2 regions of the Idiomarina sp. H2 genome follow, and region 2 is predicted to be linked to the other one. Evidence: predicted binding sites of a transcription regulator. Region 2 holds the regulator's gene; the other holds the start of a gene.

Region 1 (3,413 bases), on a different contig from region 2:
ATAGAGAAAGCCGGAGAAGCATTTCTTGCTAAACACCGGCCACCGCCAAGTATAAGAAGTGATCTAGATATTGGTTGGCGCCTGGAAAAGCAATCTATTTATATTTTTGAAACTCGACCAGTTTGGAATAATCCATCTGAATATCAGAATTTGGATATCGCAAAATCTACCTTTGTTCGCAGTCAGGGTGTTTGGAAAATTTACTGGATGCGGAGTGATTTAAAGTGGCATGCCTACGAGCCTAAAAGCCAGGTAAAAACAATTGACCAAGTTTTTAAAGTTGTAAGTGAAGATGAGTTTTGTTGTTTTTTCGGATAAGCCGTATAGGAAACCGCTAAGTTCTCCATTAAACAAAGCCATCATTGGAGGATGATCTATGGCAATTGACGAAGATAAAATCGATGAGTCCGTTTTGGCTTTGCTATATCTAGCATTGCATGATGACAGTCGGGCTTGGAAGTCTTTTGACTGGGATGCAATGAACCGACTTCACGAAAAAGGACTCATTGGTAACCCGGTCGGTAAGGCAAAGTCTGTTGTGTTCACCGAGGAAGGATTAAAAGAGTCAGAGCGCTTGTTTCGGGAGTTGTTTACCACTTGATTACTAAATGTCCACTAAGTGTCCACCCGTATGTTCAAAGGTTATGAGTTAAGGAGCTATTATTGAATTCAATGGATCTTAAACGGGCGGAAAAACTGTCTTTCAACTTACTCATAGCATCCGTAGCGCTGGCCGTGCTTATTTTTCTAGTAGTAAGTTTGACTGGTGACGGTTGGGCTCAAATTGCTGGTTTTTTTATGGGATTTTGCGTTGGCGGCTTTTTGGCTGTAGTTCCTGCACTATATTCTGGTTATATTCTAATAAAAACGAATGCGAGTTCAGCTAACCTAAAGTCAGTTTTAGCACTCTCAGTTGTGTGGTTTATGACAGTATGCGCTTTATATGTCTTTTAGAAGATAACAAATTATGACAACCCTTATAACCGTAATTGCCGTTTTGCTACTCGCAGCAGTATTAAACTTCTGGAGGTTTTGGTGATTGTCAGGAAAATGGAAGAGAGGGATCTTGAAGCTGTAAGCGGCATCTGCCTTGCCTCGTTTCTTCAATCTGTAGCTGATAGCTTGTCTGATGAAGGCAACAAAAAGAAAAGGAGTATCGAATGGAGTATTTTTACTTACTAAGCTTATTAGGGCCGCTTTCATTAGTTGTTGTTCTTTTTATGCTTCGCTCATCGCGTTTAAATAATCCCGAACATGTTTTGCAAGAAACGGGAGATTCCGTACGGATTCTTCATACTCCTTTGGCCAGGGTCGTGCCGTCTCTGGGGAAACTCATTAACAAACACAAGGTAGCTCGTATTCAGAAAGCTGACAGAATTGTGACTGTTTTCAATCAGAGCTCAAATGCAATTGATATCACGCTGTCGAAAAAACATACCGACGTGGTGTTTAACCGAGCTGGCTCGTTATTTCCAAATGCTGAGAAAGTGGTTATTAATAGCTAGTAATGAGCATACTTGGGCTGGTCAATGCTGCTGTGGAAAAAGATTAAACTTTAACCGGAAGCTGCCGTTAACAAGTTACGGGCTATACTAAAATCAAGCTATAGCCGAACTTTTCAGGAGCAATATTATGTCAATTACTACAGGTAATAGCACCTCCGTAACGGGCTCTGGCAAGCAGAACAGTCCCACAAAAACCGACGACAACCGCAACAGTATGAAAGAGATGGCAGCGCAGTCTAAGCAGGCAAACAATGCTGGCATTTTGCGCGCTCATGAACGGGTATCGCTGAACAGTAATAATGACTCGCTCAGCTTATTGTACAAAACGGCGCTGGAAGGCATTAACGCTGAGCTGGAACCGGTAATGGGCAAAAATGCCACGCAGAAAATTTACGATTCCGGCGTTGATACTTCTCCCGAGGCCACGGCAGATCGCATTGTTTCTTTTGCCACCAATTTTTATGGTCGCTACAAGGAAATGAACCCGGGCGAGTCGGAAGAAGACACTTTGAATAATTTCATGGAAGCTATTACTGGCGGTATTGAGAAAGGTTTTAATGACGCCAAAAATATTCTTACAGGCTTGCAAGCCTATGAAGGCGAAGTCGAAAGTGGTGTCGACAAAACCTACGATTTAGTCATGAAAGGCCTGGACAGTTTCCGTGAAAAAATGCTGGAACTGGCAGCCGAATCAGAAGAGTCTGAAAATAGTGCTGAGGACTAACCTCAGCGCTTTGCTCCCCGAATACACCTCGGCTAAGTACTTTCGATAAGTTCAGCATCTAACCTTTGAATTGTTGATGTAAAGAGTCGTCAAGTGAAGTAAAGGTGCTGGTAATTTTTTAATTTCAACAGGTAAGATAGTCCCCTTTGACTCTATGCAATACAGAGGACATACCGTTGACGCCCCCTGATCACAACACAGATATTGTAGGAAAGTTTATTGATGTGTCTTTGTATCGGGAGCTTGCAGAGACAATACCGGATGAAAATCTGGAAGTTATTGAACAGATTCCCCAGAAAGATAAAGAGCAGATAGTTAATGCTTACAAACCCTACCTGAATGGCATGGAGCTCAGCCCTTTTGCCGTCACCTTAGGCGATAACGTGCTTTTTACAAATTCTGTTGGTACTGTCTACTACGTTGATTTTGACTTTGGTGTTTTCGATATGGGTAGATCTCTCGATGAGTTTGTTGCTGAGTTGAAGAACGGGTTATGAAACACGAACTATGGACTGAAGGTGAAAAGTCACAGACGTTTTGTCTTTCCGGCCCTCGGGGTGATAGTGCCCGAGGTTTGTTAAGGCCTGGAGCGGAGCTTGCCTGGACCTGCGAAGCTTCATCTTACTTTGAAGCTATGACCAAATATTACGAGTATATGGGCTGGGGAGAATACATAAGTGCCTTCCCGGAGCAGGATAAAAAAACATATAAAGAGCTGGGCTGGGAATGAAACTGAGTATTGGAATAATCATCGCTATTTGCCTGGTGATATTGGGTCTATGGGCTGCTGATATTGCTAGTGATCGTGGCAATAAAGTAAAAATTACGGAAGCTGTGTCGGCATACAGCAATTGGGAATGTGGCTACTCCAATAAACCGGGGTGCAGCGTTGTATTCGATGTTCCGGCCGGAACTGACCATGACGTTAAACGTATACGATACGGCAAAGACTTTATGGCCATTCAGATTAACCAGGATGGTTTAAGCGGCTGGGTGTTTTCAGGGAAAGGAGTGCAAACCCTTGCGAAACCAAGTAGTTAATCAACTTCACTATTGCGTTTCTGTTCAACGTCGAGAATGCCATGTTTAAGCGATTACGTAATTGGTTTGAGAACAGACGCATTAGAAAAATGGGTTTCACGATAAGTGAGTGGGAGTCAGCGGTAGCAGACTGGCCGGTAATG
Region 2 (3,413 bases):
CGGATCTGTTTCCTCGGCAGGTTCATCTTTTTGAACCTCTATAGGCGCTTCGTCCTCAGACTCTGGTTCACTCAACTTATGCAATAATTCCAGCAACTCCGGTGAAGCTGCTTCAGGTTCTTCTTTAGCGCGCACCTGCGCAAACTGAGTATTGATAGTATCCAAAGACTGAAGAATCACGTCCATCAGGTCGGAAGTTACAGTACGTTGACCAGTACGCAGGGTATCGAATACATTTTCCGCACCATGACAGGTATCAACCAGAGCCCCCAACGACAGGAACCCGGCACCACCTTTAACCGTATGAAAGCCACGGAAAATAGCATTCAACAGGTCTTTGTTTTGCGGGTCATTTTCCAGTTCAACTAGCTGTTCAGACAGTTGCTCGAGGATCTCTCCAGCCTCGATCAAAAAATCCTGCAGAATGTCTTCGTCCATATCAAAGCTCATGCGACTGATGCTCCTAGAAACCTAAACTGGACAACAAGTCGTCCACTTCGTCTTGTCCGCCAACCACGTCATCGCGTTGATCAGCATCGATAATTGGGCCTTCGGCATGGGCTGCATCTTTTTTAGGCGCAGGCCCTGCTTTTTCCGCGTTACGACGTTCTTCTTCTTTACCAAATATCTTCAGCAATTCAATCAGGTTCTTTTCAACGTCTTCGACTAATTGAATAACCCGACGAATAACTTGCCCGGTAATATCCTGAAAATCTTGCGCCATAAGCACTTCAGTCATTAACCCATGCACTTGAGGCATATTTTCACCACAGCGCTTAAGTACGTCATCGACCTCATGACATAAAGACTTGAATTCATTTAACTGAATATCGTTGCTCATTAACCGGTTCCAGGCCGGCATCACTTTCTCGACACGATTATGCATGTCGTCTGCAAGTGGCAGACAGGCTTCTACAGCATCCATGGTGCGATTCGCAGCGTCTTCAGTTTTTTCAATGACATATAGCAGTCGATTTTGCGCGTCCGGAAGATCATCCTGCGTCATTTGCACGATGCGAGGGTCAACCTGAAAGTCCTGGAGCGCTTCGTGGAGGTCTCTTGTTAACTGGCCCACAGAGGTAAACAACTTGTCATTACGACGGTTGTAAACATCTTCCAGTAATTGGTTAGCCTGCTGCTGTTTCCCGTCTTCCAGCAAGGCTACTAATTCCTTGGCTTGCTCCAGAGAAATATCATGGGCGTTATCAGACATAGTCGTTCGCCCTTTAGCTGATTCGTTCGAAAATCTTGTCGAGCTTTTCTTTCAACGTTACGGCTGTAAATGGTTTTACAATGTAACCATTTACTCCAGCTTGAGCTGCCATAATGATCTGCTCTCGTTTGGCTTCCGCCGTTACCATTAACACCGGTAAATGAGCCAGATTATCGTCTTTGCGAATTTCACGCAGCAAGTCGATTCCCTGCATACCCGGCATATTCCAGTCGGTTACGACAAAGTCGAAATCACCGTTCTGCAACATGGGCAATGCGGTATTACCGTCATCGGCTTCCTGTATATTGGTAAAGCCAAGATCACGAAGTAAGTTCTTAATGATTCGTCTCATTGTAGAAAAGTCGTCCACAACGAGAATTTTCATATTTTTATCCAAAGCACCCTCCACTGAGGCTCTCGATTACAACCAAAGTTTATTCAACCCAATTTTGCATTCGCGACTTCAGTCGCAACATTGCCTGACTGTGAATTTGACTGACTCGTGATTCACTCACGCTCAGCACTTCACCTATCTCTTTTAAATTCAATTCTTCGTCATAATACAACGAAAGCACCAAAGCTTCACGTTCTGGTAACGAAGATATTGTCGAAACCAGCGCTTTATGAAACGCAGCATTCTCAACATCTTTTTGCGGTTCATAAGCTGAACCCGTTACCTGCTCTGGCATGATAGCATCTTCTGATACACCAAGATCTTCAATACCAACGATTCGTCCCGTGCTGACATCCCGCAAAATATGATGATATTCATCCATACCCATATTCAGCTTTGCGGCCACTTCCGTGTCTTTTGCATCGCGTCCGGTTTCATTTTCAACCTGACGAATGGCTTCCAGTACGCGCCGATGATTACGATGAACCGAGCGCGGAGCCCAGTCACCACGACGAATTTCGTCCAACATAGCACCACGAATGCGAATGCCGGCAAAGGTTTCGAAACTGGCGCCTTTACTGTTATCAAAGTTACGCGCAGCTTCTAATAAGCCAATCATGCCTGCCTGGATCAAATCATCCACTTGCACACTGGCTGGAAGTCTAGCCATCATATGGTGTGCAATACGCTTAACCAGCCCGGTATGCTGTTCAATAATAGCATTCCGGTTGTCAGCAGTGGCGGCATAAACGGCAGCTTTATTCATTGGCAACATCCCGCTTACTCTCGTTATCGGCAGAAGTTATCAATTGTTCAAGAAAAAATTCTAAATGCCCGCCGGCTTGAGCCGGAACAGGCCAGTCAATGGCTTTCTTAGCCAAAGCTTTTATCGCTAAAGAAGCCGGCGATTTTGGGTAAGCCAGTACCATAGGTTGTTGTTTTCTAACAGCTAAACGCAAGTTGTCATCAAAAGGTATAATCGCGGCAAGCTCTAAAGCAACGTCTAAAAACCGATCGGTTACTTTAGTTAATTTATTGAACAATACTTGTCCGTCGCGCAGATTTCGTACCATATTGGCAACCACCTTGAATTTAAACAGGCCCTGCTCCCGGCTCAATACTTTTATCAGTGCATATGCATCAGTAATTGATGTGGGTTCATCACAAACCACTAATAAAACATCCTGTGATGCTCTGGCAAAGCTGACAACGGTATTACCAATACCCGCTGCAGTATCGACAATTAATACGTCATAGTTCCCCTGAAGCTGGCTGAAGGCTCTAATTAACCCGGCGTGTTCAGATTCGCTCAAGTCCACCATAGAGCGCGTTCCCGATGTTGCCGGAACAATTTTGATTCCCGCCGGGCCTTCAATCAGAATATCCTCTAACTCGCACTGCCCACTCAACACATGAGACAGGTTGCGCTCAACCCGCAGGCCTAACATAACATCGACGTTAGCCAGACCTAAGTCGGCATCCAGCACTAATACTCGTTTGCCCTGCTTTGCCATTGCGATAGCCATATTCAGCGACACGTTGGTTTTCCCAACGCCGCCTTTACCACCAGTTACCGCAATAACTTTTACTTTCGATTGTTTCATTCTTCGCAGACCGCTTGCTTGATCCATCGGGCGTATCTCTTTTCTGACTAGATTGATAACAGCTTCATATTATATTGACTCATTCAGCGAGAAAACGCCTCATTCCAGTACGATTTTGGCACGTCTGACACTGAGGAACAAATGCTTTTATCAAGCAGGCGCTCGGCCTCGGCAACCATAAAGTTCGCATCCGCTACCCGAA

The links. Region 2 encodes FliA, which starts transcription of late flagellar genes. Its sites were predicted from a motif close to CTAAAGNTNNNNNNNNNNNNGCCGATA; they were not measured.
Region 1: DET62_RS13290 (DUF5610 domain-containing protein) is a predicted target of FliA. The motif match lies at 1,549-1,575, and genes of this name have one in related genera.

What each region holds. Positions count from the first base shown of each region.
Region 1 is NZ_SNZY01000011.1:74,114-77,526, forward strand. It holds gene DET62_RS13265 (DUF3024 domain-containing protein) at 1-318, shown strand, start outside; gene DET62_RS13270 (DUF6429 family protein) at 377-601, shown strand; gene DET62_RS13275 (hypothetical protein) at 664-954, shown strand; gene DET62_RS13285 (hypothetical protein) at 1,161-1,505, shown strand; gene DET62_RS13290 (DUF5610 domain-containing protein) at 1,633-2,229, shown strand; gene DET62_RS13295 (hypothetical protein) at 2,406-2,726, shown strand; gene DET62_RS13300 (hypothetical protein) at 2,723-2,959, shown strand; gene DET62_RS13305 (hypothetical protein) at 2,956-3,270, shown strand; gene DET62_RS13310 (M90 family metallopeptidase) at 3,312-3,413, shown strand, end outside.
Region 2 is NZ_SNZY01000001.1:54,648-58,060, reverse strand. It holds gene DET62_RS00300 (chemotaxis protein CheA) at 1-450, opposite strand, end outside; gene DET62_RS00295 (protein phosphatase CheZ) at 464-1,213, opposite strand; gene cheY (chemotaxis response regulator CheY) at 1,227-1,610, opposite strand; gene DET62_RS00285 (RNA polymerase sigma factor FliA) at 1,648-2,373, opposite strand; gene DET62_RS00280 (MinD/ParA family protein) at 2,366-3,238, opposite strand; gene flhF (flagellar biosynthesis protein FlhF) at 3,295-3,413, opposite strand, start outside.